DNA from 2 places in the Nocardiopsis sinuspersici genome. Region 2 is predicted to be linked to the other one. Evidence: riboswitches for the same ligand, from Rfam matches in the RefSeq annotation. Region 2 holds a riboswitch; the other holds the start of a gene.
What was found. A riboswitch is a leader RNA that binds a small molecule or an ion and turns the genes downstream of it on or off. The one in region 2 is predicted to bind S-adenosylmethionine.
Positions count from the first base shown of each region.

Region 1 (9,559 bases), 3.5 Mb from region 2:
CGGGCAGCCGCACGTCCTCCAGCACCAGTTCGGCGGTGACGGACGCGCGCAGCGACAGCTTCTTGTGGATGACGTTGGCCGAGAACCCGGGGGTCCCCGTGGGTACCACGAACCCGCGGACCCCCTCGTCGGTGGTGGCCCAGACCACCGCCACGTCGGCCACCGAGCCGTTGGTGATCCACATCTTGGTGCCGTTGAGCACCCAGTCCGACCCGTCCCTGCGGGCACGGGTGCGCATGGACCCCGGGTCGGAGCCGGAGTCGGGCTCGGTCAGGCCGAAGCAGCCGATCGCCTCGCCCGCGGCCATCCTCGGCAGCCACTCGTTCTTCTGCTCCTCGGAGCCGAACTTGTGGACGGCCGCCATCGCCAGCGAACCCTGCACCGACACGAAGCTGCGCAGGCCCGAGTCGACCGCCTCCAGTTCGCGGCAGGCCAGGCCGTAGGCGACCGCGCTGGACCCGCCGCAGCCGTACCCCTCCAGGTGCATGCCCAGCACGCCGAGGTCGCCGAAGGCCTTGGCCAGCCCGCGCGGGTCGGGCAGGGTGCCCGCGTCGAACCAGTCGGCCACGTTCGGCAGCAGTTCCCGCTCGGCGAAGCCGCGCACGGCGTCGCGGACGTCCCGCTCGGTGTCGGACAGGTCGGCGTCCACGGCCAGGAAGTCGTGCGGGTCCGGGGCCGCGGGTTTGCGGTGGTCGCTCATGGTGGTGTCCCTTCGTGGTGCGTCCGGCCCGTGCGGCCGGAGGGGAGGCGGGTGCGGGGTCCTCGTGTTCGTGCTGTCGGTCGGTCCTGGCGTGCGGCCCCGTACGGGCGGTCCCGGTTCAGGGAAGGTCGGGCTGCTGGACGGCGCCGCGCCCGACCATCCCGTCCACGGTCGCATCGTCCACGCCCAGTTCGGCGAGGACCTGCCGGGAGTGCTGGCCCAGCAGCGGCGGAGCGGTGAGCGGCGGCGGGCTGTTCTCCAGCCGAAACCCCGCGCGGACCTGTTCGACCAGCCCGGCGGTGGGATGCTCCACGGTGCGCAGGACGTCGTCGCCGCTGGCGTCGGCGGTGCGCAGCGCGTCCAGCACCCCGCGCACCCGCCCCACCGGCACCCCGGCCTCCACCAGGACCTCCATCCAGTGGTCGGCGGACCGGGCGCGCAGGGTCGCCGACAGCTCCGCGACCAGCTCCTCCCGGTGCGCCACCCGCCCGGGGTTGGTGGCGTAGCGGGGGTCCCCGCCCAGGTCGGGGCGGTCCAGGGCCGCGCACAGCCGCTGGTACAGGGCGTCGTTCCCGGCGGCGACGACGATCTCCGCGTCCGCCGTGGGAAAGGTCTGGTAGGGCACGATCGTGGTGTGCGCGTTGCCGACCCGGGCGGGCTCCGCACCCGTCACCAGCGCCTGCTGGGTGAGGTTGACCAGGCCGGACAGGGTGGAGTTGATCAGCGACACGCTGACGTTCTCGCCCCTGCCGGTCACACGGGCCCGCATGAGCGCGCCGAGGACGCCCACGGCCGCGTTCAGTCCCGTGAGCACGTCGGTCAGGGCCACACCCACCTTGCTCGCCGGCCCCTCGGCCGGCCCGGTGGTGGCCATCAGGCCGCTCTCGGCCTGCACCACGATGTCGAAACCGGGGCGCGTGCCCGGGTCGTGCTCGGGCCCGAACCCGCTCACCGAGCAGTACACGACGGCCGGGTTTCGGGCGCTGACCGCCTCGTAGCCGAGCCCGAGCCGGTCGATCACCCCCGGCCGGAAGTTCTGGATCACCACGTCGGAGGCCGCGCACAGCTCCTGTACGGCGGCCAGGCCCTCGGGGTCCTTCAGGTCCACGGCCAGGCTGCGCTTGTTGCGGTTCACCGACAGGAAGTAGGCGGCCTCGCCGGGAGAGGACTCCGAGGCCCCGGCCCAGGGCGGCCCCCAGGAGCGGGTGTCGTCACCGCGCCCGGGCTGTTCCACCTTGACGACCTCGGCGCCCATGTCCGCGAGCAGCATGGTGGCGTACGGGCCCGCCAGGACCCGGGACAGGTCGGCGACGCGCACCCCCGCCAGCGGCAGCGGGGCGGGGGAGCCGGACTCGGAACGGGTGTCGGTCACGGGGTGCTCACTCCTCGCCGTCGGGGCCGCCGGGCAGTTGGTCGCCCTCCCGCAGCTGGCCGTAGGTCTCCAGGCACCGGCGCAGGGCGGTGGTCAGCGCGGCACCGGACTGGCCCGCGTACCGGGTCTGTACCCGCCGCACGAGCTCGGCGATGTCCTCGGTCACCGAGGAGCCCTCGACCAGGGCGCGGAAGAAGTCCTTGGCCAGGTCGGTGAGCAGGGTGGTGTCCGCGGCGACGATACGGCCGTCCGCGGTGTCCACGGCGAGGACGACGCCGAGGCGCTGGTACTGGGAGTGGCTCGCCACGGAGTCGGGAAGACGGGCGTAGCCGGAGACCAGGACGACCCTGGGATTACGGAAGACCTGCTGAATACGGTCGTTGCCCTGCAACATGCACACCTCTCGCTCGCGGGCACGCGAAAACTCCAACGCTCTGGAGTCTCGCGCCTGGAGGGCGGCCGGGGAGAACCGGACACCCGCGGCGTGAGGGCAGGCAGGGACAAGTATGTCCCCAACGCGTTCGCGGCTGTCAAGCGGGGCGGTGGTTCGGGCCACACGCGGCTCGCACTGTCCGCCGGGGGACGGCTGTGTTAATCTGCGTCGCAGGTCACGAGTGCCAGCGTCAAGCCCCGGCTTGCTGGCCGGCAACCCTCCTTCCGCGGTGGGGTGCCCCGGGTGAGGACCAGGTCCCGACACGTCCGTGTCGGACAAGCGCGGACCCCGAGGCGTCGCCGTGACGGCACCCCCGCGGGTCCCACGACCCGTAGGCGAGGTGCCCCATGACCACTGTCAGCTCCATCCACACCGCCCGTTCCGCCCGTTCGGCGCGTTCGTCCGGCACCGACCGGTGCACGGTCCTCGCCTCCGAGGAGGGCGTCCCCCTGGTCACCGGCGAGCGCGTCGAGTACGCCAACTTCGACTACGCGGCCAGTGCCCCCTGCCTGACCCCGGTGGCCGAGGCCCTGGCCGAGGCGCTGCCCCGCTACGCCAGTGTGCACCGCGGGGCGGGCCACCACTCCCAGGTCAGCACCGAAGCCTACGAACGCGCGCGCCGCAGCGTGGCCCGCTTCCTGGGCGTGCGCTCCCGGCCCGCGGACGCCGTGGTGTTCGTGCGCGGGACCACCGACGCCCTCAACCTGCTGGCCCGCGCGGTGCCCGAGGGCTGCACGGTGGTCGTGTTCGAGTCCGAGCACCATGCCGGCCTGCTGCCCTGGGAGCACCCCGCCTCCCGCGCCGGACGCGTGGTGCGCCTGCCGCTGCCCGCCACCCCCGGTGCCGCGGTGGAGGCCGCCCGCACCGCGCTGCGCGGGGCGCCCGAGGGGCCCCGGCTGCTGTGCGTGACCGCCGCCTCCAATGTCACGGGTGAGATCTGGCCGGTCGGGGAACTGGTGGAGGCGGCGCACGCCGAGGGTGCGCGCGTGGCCGTGGACGCCGCCCAGTACGTGCCCCACCTGCCCTTCAGCCTGGCGGAGACCGGCGCGGACTACGTCGCCCTGTCCGCCCACAAGCTCTACGCGCCCTTCGGCTCCGGCGTGCTGGCCGGGCGCGCCGACTGGCTGCGCGAGGCCACCCCCTACCTGTCCGGGGGCGGCGCCACCCGGCTGGTCACCGAGCACGACGTGGTGTGGAACGACCTGCCCGCGCGGCACGAGGCGGGAAGCCCCAACGTGCTGGGCGCCGTGGCGCTGGCCGCGGCCTGTGACACCCTCACCCCCCGGACACAGGGATCGCTGCACATCCGCGAGTCGGCTCTGCTGGAGCGGCTGCGTGCGGGACTGGCCGGGATCGACGGCGTCACCGAGCTGACCCTGTGGGGGGACGAGCACCCCCGGGTGGGCATCGTGTCGTTCACCGTGGACGGCCTGCCCGCCGACCTGCTGGCCGCCGCGCTGTCCGCCGAGTACGGGATCGGGGTGCGCGACGGGCTGTTCTGCGCGCACCCGCTCACCCGCCACCTGCTGCCCGAGGGGCACGGCCAGGCGGTGCGGGCGAGCCTGGGCGTGGGCACCACCCGGGAGCACGTGGACCGGCTCGTCGGCGCGGTCGCCGACCTGGTCGCCCGTGGTCCGCGCTGGGAGTACGCCGACTGCGACGGCCGCCTGGCCCCGGTACCCGATCCCGACAGGGCGTTCTGACAAGCTGTTGCGATCCGGGGGAGGGACCCACCCCGCCGGGCCCCCTGCGGCGGGGCGGGTCCCCTTCGGCGGGGCGCCGCGCCAGGAGGCTCCACTCCCCCCACTCCCGGGGCGGATGCCGCCCGCGCGGGCGCACGGATGCCTGCCGGGCCCGGGCAGGAGGCCGTGGCCTGCCCGCCCGCGGGTCGACGAGAACTCCCTTACGTCACAGGACTCCACAAACGGCGAAATGGGGCACATAACACCCATGCATGTGCCGAGGATCACTTTCCCAGGCGGTACCATCGGGCCCTGACGGCATGGCGCAACGCTGTCCGGGCCCGACCGGCCCTCCCCGTGGCGCGTCCTGCCTCCCGCGAGCGAACCGGCTGGGGGAGCGTGATCGTGACCAACGTCCGAGGACCCAAGACAGGTCCGCTCAGGGCCGTGTTCCGTGGGCGCGAGCCCGTCCCGGTCCCCGGCCGACGGCCACGTGTGGTGGGCCTCGACCCGCGCGGGGGCGAGCCGCCCGCCCTCCCGCACACCCGCCCGCACCAGGCCTTCCTGGGGCGGGTGATCGACTACCTGTGCGCCGACGCGGGCGTGCGCCAGTTCGTCGACTGGGGATGCCCCGTGCCCGGTACCGCCGAACGCGTCCACACCGCCAGCCCCGGTGCCTCGGTGGTCCACGTCGCCCCGTCCGGCGCGGCGGGCATGCTCTCCGGAGCGGGCACCTCGGTGCTCTCCGCGGACGGTTCCGGATCCGACACGCTCCTGCGCCGCCTCAGCACCTCCGGGCTCGTCGACTTCGACGAGCCCGTCGCCGTTCTGATGACCCGGTCCCTTCCCGCCGACGGCCCGCCCGTCGGGATCGGGGACCTGCACGCCCTCATGCGCGGCGGCGGCTACCTCGCGCTCGCCTCCCCGGAGCCGCGGCCGGTGGTCGAGCGGGCGCTCTCCCCCTTCCAGCCGATCGAGCCGGGGGTCGCCGACATCGAGTGGTGGCCCTACCCTGACGAGGACGTGTCCGGCCAGGGCACCGGAATCCTGGCGGGACTCGGCCGACGGGCACCCGAGCGGGGAGGGGAAACGCACCGATGGCGGTGAACTGGACCGGCGAGGTTCTGGCACAGCTCCAGTTCTACTGGGAGTACTCCCTGTGGCCCAGGCTGGAGGGGCTCACCGACGAGGAGCTCCTCTGGAAGCCGGTGCCCGACGCCTGGACCGTCCGCGAGGTGCGGGAGGGCTGGCACCAGCCCGACGTGGCCGTCCCCGAACCGGACCCGCCGCCGGTGACCACCATCGCCTGGCGGCTCGGGCACATCGTCGTGGACGTGCTGGAGACCCGCATCAACTGGCACTTCGGCGACCGAACCGCCACGAGCCGGGGCATCGACTGGCCCGTGACCGCCACCGACGCCAGGCAGCGGCTGCGCCACGCCTACGAGACCTGGTCCGAGCACATCCAGGCGCTGGACGAGGACGGCCTGGCCGCTCCCGTGGGCGGCGCCGAGTCATCCCAGTGGGACGACCTCCCGATGGTCGCGCTGGTGCTCCACCTCAACCGGGAGATCATCCACCACGGCGCCGAGATCGCGGTGCTGCGCGACCTGTACCGCGCCGGGTACGGACGCTGAACGGGAGCCGGCCGCCCCGCCGCCACGGAGGCCGAAGGCGTCCTAGGGCCTGGTCATCTCGTGGAGGACGGCTCCGGCGATGAGGCTGTGCCCCCGTGTGGGGTGGTGCTCGTCGAGAGTGCGCAACACCCTCTGTTCGAGGGCGCGGCGGTGGGGCTCCTCCAGCGCGTCGTGGAGCCAGCGGTTGCCGTGCGAGAGCAGCCAGTCCCAGTGCGCCCGGGGCCCGTCGAGGGGAAACTCGGCCTCCGTGGCGGCCGTGCGCGTGTACCGCAGCCCGGACCGCTCGGCGAGCTCCTCCCAGGAGGGGCTCGTCCCGCCGCCCATCCCGGCGGGTGCGTCCAGGGTGTGCGCGGACCCGAACTCGTCGAGGACCTCCCCGTAGCGCGACCACCATCCTCCGTCGGCGCTGGGGCCGGGAACGGAGAAGGCGAGGGTTCCGCCGGGCCGGAGCACCCGGGCCGCCTCGCGCAGCGCCGCGCCCGGATCCGGCAGGATGTGGAGCAGGAATCCGCTGAGCACCGCGTCGCGGGAGCGGTCGGGCAGGTCGAGCGCGGCGGCGTCCATAGCACGGGCCCGCAGCCCCGGGACCGGCAGCGCCGCCAGGGCGTCGACCATCCTGGGTGAGACGTCCACGGCGAGGATCGCGCACGAGGGGCCCAGCGCCTCTGCGACGGCGAGGGACACGGCTCCGCGTCCGCCGCCGAGGTCCAGCAGCCGTGCGCCGGGAGGCGGCCCGGCCCAGGCCGTCAGCCGCCGCGCGAAGGTGGCGAAGAAGGGCACCGACTCGTCGTAGACGTCGGCCACCGAGTCGAAGAGGTCCGCGGCGGAGTGTGCCATGGCAGGCAGTCTCCACGTGTTCCGGTGGTTCCTCCACCGGTTTTCCCCGGGAGGCGCCCACCGCACGGGCTTCTAGACCACGTGCGGCGGATCCACCCTCACCTGCGCCAGGTGCTCGTCCCGGCGTGCGCTGCGGGCCGAGGCCGCCGCCTTCAGCGACCGGGTCAGCGCGCCCACCCCGGCGCGGGGCACCCGCAGCAGCGCGCGCTCCGTCTGGTGGGTGCCGTCCGGGCCGACCGCGCGGTCCGAACCCACCGGCACCGGCCCCAGCAGCTCGGCGCCCTCGGGCAGCTCGATCTGGTCGAGCAGCTCGCGCACGTGCTCGGGGCCGCCGGTGACCGAGGCCATCGACACCGCGGGGGGAAAGCCCAGCTCCCGGCGTTCCGCCAGCTCACGCTCGGCGAAGCCCGCCGGGTCCCAGCGCACGAGCGACTGCACCACCGGCAGCGAGACGTCGGCCGACACCACCACCGTGCCGCCCGGCCGCACCAGCGCCGCCGCGTTCAGCCAGCGCCGCAGCGCCTCCTCCGAGGCGCGCAGGTCCATCCGGTTCAACAGCGCCCAGCCGTCCAGCAGCACCGCCGCCGCGTACCCGTTCTCGGCCACCGGTTCCGCGCCCGGGGTCGCCACCACCAGCGACGGCGTGTCCGCCACCCGCGACAGGACCTCCTCGCGGCCCGAGGTGCGCACGGTCAGCGAGGGGAAGGCCCGGCCCAGCTCCTCGGCGGTGCGGCGCGCGCCCACCACCACGGCGCGCATGCGGGTGAGGCCGCACTCCGGGCACGCCCACTGGCCGGCCACCCGGCCGCACCAGCCGCACGAGGGCATGGCGTGCGATCCGCGCACCGCGAGCGGGCCCCGGCAGGAGTCGCAGCGGGCGGGCTCGCGGCATCCGGCGCACGCAAGCGTGTTCAGGTAGCCCCGGCGCGGCACCTGGAAGAGCACCGGGCCGGTGCGGGCGGCCTCGCGCGCGGCGCGCAGGGCCAAGCTCGGCATCCGCGCCGACCGCGCCGCCTCGTCGCGGGCCAGCTCCCGGTCGTCCCCGGCCGCCCGCACCACCGGCGCGCGGCGGCGCAGGGTCGTCCGGTCGGCGGTCAGGGGGTGCGCCCACCCCGACTCGACGAGCAGTTGGGTGTCGGTGGTGCGGGTGTGCCCGCCGATCAGGGCACCGGCGCCCGCGCGGTGCGCGCGCATCGACAGCACCGTGCGCGCGTGCGGATAGGGGGCGTGCGGGTCGACGTGCACGTCGTCGCCGTCGTCCCACAGCACCACCAGTCCCAGGTCACGGACGGGCGCGAACACCGCCGCGCGCGTGCCGACCACCACCCGGACCCGCCCGCGCAGCACCGAGAGCCAGCGCCGGTACCGCTCGGCGGGTCCCAGGTCGGCGGTGAGCGCCACGTGCCGGCCCCCGCCGAGGCGGCGGCCCAGCGCGGCGTCGACGGCCTCGACGTCGCGGCCGTCGGGCACCACGACCACGGCGCCGCGCCCCGCCGCCAGGGTCGCCCGCGCGGCGACCGCCACCGCCTCCACCCAGTCCGTGCCGGGCAGGGCGTTCCACACCGCGCGGGCGGGCTGGCCCTCGTGCAGTGCCCGCAGGAAGGAGGGGCCCTCGGGATAGTCCGCCCAGGGCCCGGGCTCCACCCCGTCCGGGGCCGCCCCGGCACTCTCCAGGCCGGAGGCCCCGTCCTCCGCGGCCGCGGGTTCCTGCGCCGCGTCCGGAGGTTCCCCGGCCGTGTCCGGGTCGGCGTCGGCCTCCCGCGCCGGAGCGGCTTCGGAGGCGGCCGCGGAGGCCTTGGCCTCCTCCTTCTCCACGCGGGCGTGGCGGGGCGGCACGGCCAGGCGCAGCACGTCGCTCAGCGTGCCCGCGTACCGGTCGGCGACCGCGCGGGCCAGTTCCAGGGTCTCGGGGGTCAGCACCGGCTCCGGCGAGACGACCGCCTCCAGGTACGCCAGCCGTCCCGCGAACTCCGAGGTCTCCACCCGCTCGGCCAGGAAGCCGTTGAGCTGGCGGTTGTTGAAGCGCACCCTCACCCGGCAGCCGGGCACCGCCGCCTCGTCCATGTCGGCCGGCACCCGGTAGTCGAAGTACCGGTCCAGGTGGGGCAGCGGGGTGTCCACGACCACGCGCGCGATCGGGAGCCGCTCGGCGGGCCTGCGCGGGGCCGGACGGCGGGACTTCCTGGCCGCCGGGGCCCCGCTCTTCTCCGGAAGGTCGAAGAGGGCCCCGTCGGGCTGGCCGGGCTGCGTTGTCATCGCTTTCTGTCTACCAGAGGCCTGCGACACCGCTTTCGAGCGCGGCGGGTCCGGCGGCCTCCACGGACACGGCGACACCGCTCCCGCACGGGCGGGTCCCGCTCCCGGCGACTGGTAGAAATGGGAACCCGACAGACCGCGCTCGTGGGCTCTTCCGCCTCCCCCGACCGGGCCCCGCGCACGGGGACCCGGGCCGCGGACACCCGTGGGCGGTCCCGGGCCAGTGAATGGGGATATAAGCATGAAGCTCGTCTTCGCCGGAACACCACAGGTGGCGGTGCCGTCTCTGCGGGCGCTGCTCGACTCCGACCACGAGGTCGCCGCCGTGGTCACCCGTCCCGACTCCCGCTCCGGACGCGGCCGGAGGGTCTCCGCCAGCCCGGTCGGCGAACTCGCCGCCGGCGAGGGCATCGAGGTCCTCAAGCCCGCCAAGGCGGGCGACCCCGAGTTCCTGGAGCGCCTCGCCGAGATCGCCCCCGACTGCTGTCCCGTCGTCGCCTACGGCGCCCTCCTGCCGCAGTCCGCGCTCGACGTCCCCAGCCACGGCTGGGTCAACCTGCACTTCTCCCTGCTGCCCGCCTGGCGCGGCGCCGCGCCGGTGCAGCACGCGATCCTGCACGGCGACGACATCACCGGAGCCTC
Region 1 is NZ_MCOK01000001.1:997,025-1,006,583, forward strand. Features, by position in the region: gene NOSIN_RS04190 (acyl-CoA dehydrogenase family protein) at 1-700, opposite strand, end outside; gene NOSIN_RS04195 (CaiB/BaiF CoA transferase family protein) at 819-2,072, opposite strand; gene NOSIN_RS04200 (DUF3870 domain-containing protein) at 2,080-2,463, opposite strand; SAM riboswitch class IV at 2,679-2,793, shown strand; gene NOSIN_RS04205 (aminotransferase class V-fold PLP-dependent enzyme) at 2,853-4,208, shown strand; gene NOSIN_RS04210 (SAM-dependent methyltransferase) at 4,593-5,294, shown strand; gene NOSIN_RS04215 (DinB family protein) at 5,285-5,824, shown strand; gene NOSIN_RS04220 (class I SAM-dependent methyltransferase) at 5,867-6,661, opposite strand; gene NOSIN_RS04225 (primosomal protein N') at 6,734-8,917, opposite strand; gene fmt (methionyl-tRNA formyltransferase) at 9,159-9,559, shown strand, end outside.
Region 1: it holds a riboswitch for S-adenosylmethionine, as region 2 does, so the genes downstream of both, NOSIN_RS04205 (aminotransferase class V-fold PLP-dependent enzyme) here and thrC (threonine synthase) in region 2, are expected to answer to the same signal.

Region 2 (9,559 bases):
GTCACCGAAGCCCGGGGCCTTGACGGCGACGGACTTGAAGGTGCCGCGGATCTTGTTGACGACCAGCGTCTGGAGGGCGCCGCCCTCCAGGTCCTCGGCGATGACCATCAGCGGACGGCCGGCCTGCAGGACCTTCTCGACGATCGGCAGGAACTCGTTGTTGTTCGAGATCTTGGAGTTGACGATGAGGATGTAGGGGTCCTCAAGGACCGTCTCCATGCGCTCCAGGTCGGTGGCGAAGTAGGGCGAGATGTAGCCCTTGTCGAAGCGCATGCCCTCGGCGAGCTCGAGCTCCAGCCCGAAGGTCTGGCCCTCCTCGACGGTGATGACGCCTTCCTTGCCGACCTTGTCCATGGCCTCGGCGATGGTCTCGCCGATCTGGGGGTCGCCGGCGGAGATCGAGGCGGTGGAGGCGATCTGCTCCTTCGTCTCGATGTCCTTGGAGATGTTGCCGAGCTCCTCGTTGATGCGAGCGACGGCGAGCTCGATGCCGCGCTTGAGACCGACCGGGTTGGCACCGGCGGCGACGTTGCGCAGACCCTCGCGGACGAGCGCCTGGGCGAGCACGGTGGCGGTGGTGGTGCCGTCACCCGCTACGTCGTCGGTCTTCTTGGCGACCTCCTTGACCAGCTCGGCCCCGATCTTCTCCCAGGGGTCCTCGAGCTCGATCTCCTTGGCGATGGAGACACCGTCGTTGGTGATCGTGGGGGCGCCCCACTTCTTCTCCAGAACGACGTTGCGGCCCTTCGGGCCGAGCGTGACCTTGACGGCGTCAGCGAGCTGGTTCATGCCGCGCTCGAGGCCGCGACGGGCCTCCTCGTCGAACGCGATCAGTTTGGCTGCCATATGAGTTCTTGTCCTCCCGTGACCGGGCTGATACGCGATGGGACGAGACGTGCGCCCGCGACGGACGACCACGGAACTTCCGGCAACCCTGCTGCCGGGTGCCGCGGTCTCGCAGCCTCGCTCCGGTTAGCACTCAGTGAAGGCGAGTGCTAACCAGATCCATTTTTAGCACTCGGCCCCCGAGAGTGCAAACGATGTGGTCACGATTTCACTCCGGCCCATCCCAGTATCTACCTGCACAAACACCACATAACACCCAGGTTTTCCGCGCTCAGCGGACAGCGGAGGGAAGCCCGGACCGGAGCCGGCGCCCCGGGCCGGGGCCGGGGCACCGGGTCAGGAGCTGAGGCGGCGCATCGCCCGCGAGCCCACGGCCAGCGCCGCGACGGTCAGCACGACCGCCACCGCCCAGCCGATCCCGACCGAGGCGCCCCACTCACCGGCGAACAGCGCCCGCTCGGCGTCCACCACGTACGCCACCGGGTTGGCGCGCGAGAGCGCGTACAGCCACGACGGCGCCAACTCCATCGGCAACAGCACACCGGACAGCAGCATCAGCGGCATGATCACCGTCTGCAGGACCGGAGCGAACACGTACGTCTGCTTCACCGCCATGGCCGTCAGGTACGACAGCGTGGCCAGGCCGGTCCCCAGGACCGCGAGCAGGAGCAGCCCCACGACCGCGCCCGCCACCGAGACGCGGAGCCCGAACGGGACCACCAGCACGATGACGAGCACCATCTGGACCAGCATGGTCGCCACGTCGCGCAGCACCCGGCCGAGCAGCAGCGACACCCGGCTCACCGGGGCGGCCAGCAGCCGCTCGTGCGCTCCGGAGGCCATCTCCGGCAGCAGCCCGAAGCCGGAGAACCCGGCCGTGAACAGGGCCAGCATGACCAGCAGGCCGGGGACGAACCACTGCCACGGGTTCTCGCCCTCGGCTCCGGCCAGCCCCGTCAGCAGGGGTGCGAACAGCACCAGGTACAGCACCGGCTGCAACATGCCGAAGGCCAGCATCACCGGCCGGTGCAGGACCGGCCTCATCTGGCGGGAGAAGACGGTCGCGGTGTCACGCAGGAGGCTCGGCCGCCACGCCCGCTCCGTCGTCTCCACGGACCCTCCGGTCCCCTCGTGGGCGCTCATGCCTTCTCCTCCCTCAGGCTGCGGCCGGTCAGGGTCAGGAACACGTCGTCCAGGGTGGGCCGCTGCACCCGGACCGTGAGCAGGGGGACCCCGGCGGAGTCCAGCGCGCGCAGCAGCTCGGGCAGCACGGTGTCCCCGCGCTCCACCCGCAGGCGCACCTCGGGTTCGCGACCCGGCGCCGTGACGACCTCGGCCGCCCCGGAGGAGAGCGTCCGCTCGGCGACCCCGGCACCGGCGCGCGCGTGCTCCTCGTCCGGCACGGAGAAGGCGACCAGGTCCCCGGAGACCTTGCCCTTGAGCTCGTCGGCGGTGCCGTCGGCGATGACGCTGCCGTGGTCGATGACCAGGACCCGCTCGGCCATGTCGTCGGCCTCGTCGAGGTAGTGGGTGGTGAGCACGACCGTGGTGCCCAGCCGCTCGCGCAGACCGGTGATGTGCTCCCACAGGTTGGCGCGGCTGTGCGGGTCGAGCCCGGTGGAGGGCTCGTCCAGGAACAGCAGCCCGGGCTCGTGGATGAGCCCCATCGCGATGTCGAGCCGCCGGCGCTGGCCGCCGGAGAGCTTGGTGACCACGCGGTCGGCGGCGGAGCCCAGTTCCAGCATGTCGAGCAGTTCGCCCGAACGGCGGCGCGCGGTGCGCCGGTCGAGCCCGTACAGCAGCCCCTGTGTGTACAGTTCCTCCCCGGCCCGCTGGTCGTCCCCGGCGCCGTGGCCCTGGCCGACGAAGCCGATCCCCCGGCGCACCCTCGCGGGCTCGGCGCAGACGTCGTGTCCGGCGACCACGGCCGTTCCCGACGTGGGCTCCAGCAGTGTCGTGAGCATGCGCAGCGTGGTGGACTTCCCCGCCCCGTTGGGTCCGAGCAGGGCGACGAGCTCGCCCTCGGCCACGTCGATGTCGACGCCGCGGACGGCCTCGACGACCTCCTTGCCGACCCGGAAGTTCCGGGTCAGGCCACGTGTACGGATCATCCGGCCCCCTTCCTATTAAAACTTGAACTCGGGACGAGTGTGCACCACCCGAACGGGATATTCAAATTTTAGTAAGAGCGGTCTCCGCCCGCCCGCGCGCGGACGCGTCCCCCTCCGGTCAGTGCTTCGGGGAGTGCCCGGCGAACGTGGTCAGTACGTCCAGGTTCCGTTCGGTGGACTCGGTCCTGTTCCGCCGGGGGCGAGGGCGCCGACGGGGTTCTGGAGGATTCGTAGGTGGGGCTGCGAGGAACGAGCCGCCATACCGGAGGATCCGAAGGTTCCCGTACCTACGGCGCCCGAACACGAGGCAAAGCGCAGCGCAGCCTCAAAAACAACACAGCGAGGGCGCCGACGGGGTTCTGGAGGATTCGCAGGTGGGGCTGCGAGGAACGAGCCGCCATACCGGAGGATCCGAAGGTTCCCGTACCTACGGCGCCCGAACACGAGGCGAAGCGCAGCGGAGCCTCAAAAACAAAACAGCGAGGGCGCCGACGGGGTTCTGGAGGCCGCGCAGGTGCGTCCGTGAGGTACGAGCGGGCGCACCGCAGGGGCCGAAGGTTCCCGTACCTACGGCGCACGAGCACGAGGCAAAGCGCAGCGAAGCCTCAAAGACGACACAGCAGGGGCGCCGATACCTGCGGCGCACGAGCACGAGGCACAGCGCAGCGGAGCCTCCAGGAGACACGGCTTAGGACTCCGCCGGCGGCAGCCCGAAGGCGTCGGGGGCGTCGTCGGCCATGGTGTACTCCCCGGCTCTCAGGGAGGCGATGAGGTTCCGCGTCCACTGGATGTCGGCGTCGATCGTGCCCCTCCAGAGGTTGAACAGCTCGCGCACGTGCCCCGGCTCGCCCCGGCTCTCGGAGGGGAGCAGCTCACCGCTGGTCTTCTCCAGCAGCTCCAGCCGCCGGCGCAGCAGGTCGACGACCTCGCCGCGCGGCAGCGAGGTCATCAGGGTGACCGCCGCGAACAGCATCGCGGGGTCGTCCCTGCGCGTCAGCCCGCGGCGCAGGAGCCGGTGGATCTCCGCGACGCCGTCCTCGGTGATCGAGTAGGAGGTGCGGTCGACCACCTCGTCCCCCTCGGCGACGAACTCGCGCAACTTGCCCTCCTGGGAGAGCTTGCGCAGGGCGTGGTAGATGGACCCCCACTTGATGTTGGCCCATTCCTCGGCCCCCCAGGACAGGAGCGCGCGACCCACCCGGTACCCGTGGGCCTGCCCCTCCATGCGCACCACACCCAGGACCAACAGCCGCGTCGCCGACATCTCCACCCTCGTTCAACCGCAGATCTCCCCCAGCCTACGAGGGCCGGTACGGCGCACCGGTGCCTCCGCCCGGGTGTGCGGCGCCACAGTCCGCGGCGCCGCGGTCGGCGAAGCGGAGAGGGGCGGTCCCGGCTCCCCCTCCGGAGCCGGGACCGCCCCTCTTCGGGACTCGTCGACGGGTCAGCAGCCCCCGGCGACCGCCGGGATGATGGAGATCTGGGCTCCGTCGGCGATCTCGGTCTGCAGGCCCTTCTCGAAGCGCACGTCCTCGTCACCGACGTAGACGTTGACGAAGCGGCGCACCTTGCCGCTGTCGTCGAGGATGCGGGCGCGGATACCGGGGTGGTTGGCCTCCAGGTCGTCGAGGACCTCGGCGAGGGTGTTGCCCTTGGCCGTCACCTCGGAGGCGTCGTCGGTGTAGGTGCGCAGGATGGTGGGCACGCGGACGCTGGCGCTCATGGCGGACTTCCTTCTGGTGGGAGACTGCGGGCTGGTGCGGGCCCCGGCGGACGCACCGGGGCCACGGGGGCCGGGGCTCGTTCTCCGGCGCATCCACCCCGGAGGGTGTTGGTTCGGGCGCCGCCAGGGTTCTGCACGACGAGGCAAGCCGCGAGCGAGGAACGAGCGGCAGGCGCCGCCGAGGAAGAATCCCTGGCCTCTTGGGCGCCCGAACACGGGCCGAAGCGGAGCGGAGGCCCCGAAGAACACCGTCTAGGCGAGACCGGCGCCGGTGAAGGCGCTCAGGGACGGCTTGATGGTGGCGGTCACGCCGGAGTCGACGGCGTTCAGGGTCTTGAGCCCGTCACCGGTGTTGAGCACGACCGTCTCGGCCTTGGGGTCGAGCCTGCCCTCGCGGACCAGCTTGCGCAGGACACCGGTGGTGACACCGCCCGCGGTCTCGGCGAAGACGCCCTCGGTGCGGGCCAGGAGCTTGATGGAGTCGACGATCTCCTCGTCGCTCACGTGCTCCACCGAACCGCCCGTGCGCTGGGCGATGTCCAGCACGTACGGGCCGTCGGCCGGGTTGCCGATGGCCAGCGACTTGGCGATGGTGTCGGGCTTGACCGGCTGGATGACGTCGATGCCCTTCTCCCAGGCCTGCGCGACCGGGGAGCAGCCCGTGGCCTGGGCGCCGAAGATCCGGTACGGGCGGTCCTCCACCAGGCCGAGCTCGACGAGCTCACGGAAGCCCTTGTCGATCTTGGTGAGCTGGGAGCCGGACGCGATCGGGATGACGATCTGCTCGGGCAGGCGCCAGCCGAGCTGCTCGGCGATCTCGTAGGCCAGCGTCTTGGAGCCCTCGCCGTAGTAGGGGCGCAGGTTCATGTTGACGAAGCCCCAGCCCTCACCGGCCGGGTCTCCGATGAGCTCGGAGCAGAAGCGGTTGACGTCGTCGTAGTTGCCGTCGATGGCCACGACCTTGCCGCCGTAGACGGCGGCCATGACCACCTTGGCCTCCTCCAGCCCGGCGGGGATGAACACGCAGGACTCGAATCCGGCGCGCGCGGCGGCGGCGCCGACCGCGCCGGCCAGGTTGCCGGTGGAGGAGCAGGAGAGGGTGGTGAACCCGAAGGTGCGGGCGGCCTCGACGGCGATGGCGACCACGCGGTCCTTGAAGGAGTGCGTGGGGTTGCCGGAGTCGTCCTTGACGTGGAGGGAGTCCAGGCCCAGCTCGGCGGCGAGGCGGTCGGCCCTCACCAGCGGGGTCAGGCCGGGGGCCATGTTGGGCAGCTCGGCGACGTCGGCCGGGACGGGGAGCAGGGAGCGGTAGCGCCAGATGCTCTTGGGGCCGCTCTCGATGTCCGCGCGGGTCACGGTCCCGAAGTCGTAGGCGATCTCCAGGGGTCCGAAACAGGCCTCACAGGCGAACCGGGGGGTGAGGTCGTAGCGCTCACCGCACTCGCGGCACGAGAGCGCGGTACCGGGTCCGAAGGCTTGCTTGGAGGTGGGTTCGGTGACGGTAATCGCCATGGCGAGGCGTCTCCCCTCATCTTTCCTGGCGGACACCTTGTCCCCAGGCCGGAGTTGGCACCTGCCCCAGCCGCCTCGCGGGTTCGCGAGTATCGCATGCTGGGATGGTTGCCGGGGCTTCGCAGGGCCGGTCCCTCCACCCCTCTGGATGAGCAATATGAAGTTGTCGCGGGTCCTGTCGGATCCGCACCGTCACTGTAACGGACTCGCTGACCGGTTTTCCACGCCTGGTGACCCGCGCAACACGAACGTGCTCACATGGTGAGACGACACCGGTCGGGACCCCGCGCACGCACGTGCGGCACCGCGCGCCTGTGACGTGCGCCCCGCTTGGCCTGGGACGGGTTTGGGGCCGCTGTCCACAGGCGAGACCTAGGGTGCGCCCCGTGCGGTGCGCGCACCCGGTTCCAGCCGTATCATCCGAGAGGACGACCACGTGGACAAGGCACAGATCCTCATCGCCTCCAACAGGGGACCCGTGTCCTTCTCGACCGCCGACGACGGCTCCCTGGAGCACCGGCGCGGCGGAGGCGGCCTGGTCTCGGGAATGATCTCGGTGGCCAACGAGATCGACAGCATCTGGGTGTGCGCCGCCCTGTCGGACGCCGACCGCCGGGCAGCGGCGGAGGCGCCGCAGGCACGGCTGGACCAAGCCCACGACCTGGACGGCATGCGGGTCCACATGCTCGACATCCCGCGGCGCACCTTCGAGGGCGCCTACACCGGGGTGGCCAACTCGACCCTGTGGTTCGTGCAGCACATGCTGTACGACATCCCCAACAAGCCGTCCTTCGGCTCGCACTTCCGGCGGATGTGGGAGGACTACACCGCCTACAACAACGCGTTCGCCGAGGCGCTGGTGACCGGTGCCGCCGACGGCGCCCGCGTGGCCGTGCAGGACTACCACCTGGCCCTGGTGCCGCGCATCCTGCGCGCCCGCCGCCCCGACCTGCGGATCTCGCACTTCTCGCACACCCCGTGGGCGCCTCCGGAGTACTTCCGGATGCTGCCCGACCAGGTCGCGCGCGACCTGTTGGAGGGCATGCTGGGCGCGGACCAGCTGGGCTTCCAGAGCCCGCGGTGGGCGGACGCGTTCCTGCGCTGCTGCGCGGACGTCCTGCGCGCGGACGTGGACTTCCGGCACCGCACCGTGGAGTACGGCGGCCGGATCGTCGGTGTCAACGTGCACGCCCTGGGCGCGGACGAGGAGACGCTGCGCGAGAGCGCCGCCGAACCGGCCGTGGCCGCGCGCCGGAGCACCCTGGAGGAGGCCGTCGGCGACACCAGGCTCATCGTCCGGGTGGACCGCACGGAGCTGTCCAAGAACATCGTGCGCGGCCTGGAGGCCTACCGCGAGCTGCTGATCGCCCATCCGGAGTGGCGGGGCAGGGTGACGCACCTGGCGTTCGCCTACCCGAGCCGGGGGGACGTGCCGGAGTACCGCGAGTACACCGACGCCGTCCTGCGGACCGCCAAGGAGATCAACGCGGAGTTCGCGACCGCCGAGTGGACCCCGCTGATCCTGGAGGTCAACGACGACTACCCGCGTTCGCTGGCGTCCTTCCAGATGGCCGACGTGCTGCTGGTGAACCCGGTCCGGGACGGCATGAACCTGGTGGCCAAGGAGGGCCCGGTGCTGTCCGAGCGGGACTCGGTGCTGGTGCTCTCGCGTGAGGCCGGCGCCGCGGACGAGCTGGGCGAGCACGCGCTGCTGGTCAACCCCTACGACACCGTGGAGACGGCGGAGGCGCTGCACAGGGCGCTGTCGATGCCGGAGGAGCAGCGGCGCGAGCACAGGCGGCGCCTGGCGGAGGCGGCGGTGGCGCTGCCGCCGCGGCGGTGGTTCCAGGACCAGCTGCGCTCGCTGGGCTGAGGCCCTCCCGCAGCCGGCACGCGCCCCGGCCGGCCGCCCCGGGGGTCAGCCCCGGGCGGCGTCCTTCCCGTCCGCCTCGGCCAGGAGCCGCACCACGATGTCGGACTTGGCGTCGGCGTAGTCCTGGATGCGGTCCCAGGTGCGCTCGGCCAGCTCGCGTTTGACCGCGGCGTAGCGCTCACGCGCGTCGGCGTCGTCGATGAGGAGGTCCCGGAAGCGGCGCATCCGCTCCGCCTCCTCACAGCCCTCGCTGAACACGTGCAGGTTGAGGTTGACCTCGGTGCCCTTGAACACGCGGTGCTGGTACCAGTCGGGCTCCCTGATCACCAGGGAGTAGCCGACGGCTTCGAGGTCGGGCATGTAGGCGGGCTCGTCCGAGGAGTCCGCGACGACCAGCAGCAGGTCGACGCAGGGTTTGGCGGCGAGGCCGGGCACCGCGGTGGAGCCGACGTGCTCGAAGAGCAGGATCCGGTCACCGAGCGCGGCAGCGACCCTTCGGGACTCGCGCTCGAAGAGGTAGGGCCACTTGGTGTCGTACTCGACGAGGCGGACGCGTCCGTCGACGAGGTTGCGGAACTCGGGTGCGATCCCGGTCCGCGAACCGCCTCGGGAGGGCAGGGGAGACGCTTCGAGGGGTGACATTCTCAAAGCCTTGTCCCCCTCACGTGCCTGCGTCAAGACCGTTCACCGTTCCTTACATATGCACGTGCGGCCATGACGTCACTGTTCGTGGGGCGCCCATGACGTGCGGCGACCACGGACCGTGTCCGGCCTCGGCCGCGGAGCCGCCGGAGCGGGGCGGGCCGCGACGGCGCCGTCCGTGCGGAAGCCGTGCGCCGTGCTCACGGCCGCGCCCGGTGCGCGGCCGGGCCAGCCGCCGGGGCACCCGGCGCCGGGCTACTTGCCGCGGGTCCTGCGGCGGCGGCCGCCCCTCTTGCGCCGGCTGGCGGGCGGGGCCTCGGCCGCGCGCTCGGCGGCGATCCTCTCGTCCTCCTCCTGGCGCTCGGCCTCCACGCCGTAGGGGTCGGCGGTGGAACGGCGTATCCACAGGACCACCAGGAGGACGCCGAGGACCACGACGGCGCCGACGGTGGCGAACCACACCCACACCGGCACGGCCCATCCCTGACCGTCCCCGCTGAGGACGTCCTCCTCGAACGCCGGGTTGTCCTGGGCGATGGCGGTGGCCTGTTCCTGCGCGGAGGGCAGGTGCAGGGCGGGCAGCCCCTCGGGGCCGGACCGGGAACCCTCGACGAGTGCGTCGCGGACCTGGCCGGGGAGCAGGTGCGGGTGGTCGGAGCGCAGCAGGGCCGCGGCCCCGGCGGCCATGGCGGCGGCGTACTGGGCACCGGTCACCTCGGTGTAGCCCACCTCCGTGTCGGCGGCCATCAGGTCGGCGCCCGGGGCGGTCAGCGCGACCGATCCGGTGTCGGGGGAGTTCGGGACGAGTGCGCCGTCCGCGTCCGTTCCGGCGACGGTGAGCACGTTGGGGTC
Region 2 is NZ_MCOK01000001.1:4,526,730-4,536,288, forward strand. Features, by position in the region: gene groL (chaperonin GroEL) at 1-846, opposite strand, end outside; gene NOSIN_RS19515 (ABC transporter permease) at 1,183-1,989, opposite strand; gene NOSIN_RS19520 (ATP-binding cassette domain-containing protein) at 1,986-2,957, opposite strand; gene NOSIN_RS19525 (PadR family transcriptional regulator) at 3,646-4,221, opposite strand; gene NOSIN_RS19530 (ubiquitin-like small modifier protein 1) at 4,402-4,680, opposite strand; gene thrC (threonine synthase) at 4,933-6,192, opposite strand; SAM riboswitch class I at 6,206-6,347, opposite strand; gene NOSIN_RS19540 (alpha,alpha-trehalose-phosphate synthase (UDP-forming)) at 6,629-8,065, shown strand; gene NOSIN_RS19545 (GrpB family protein) at 8,111-8,707, opposite strand; gene NOSIN_RS19550 (S8 family serine peptidase) at 8,963-9,559, opposite strand, start outside.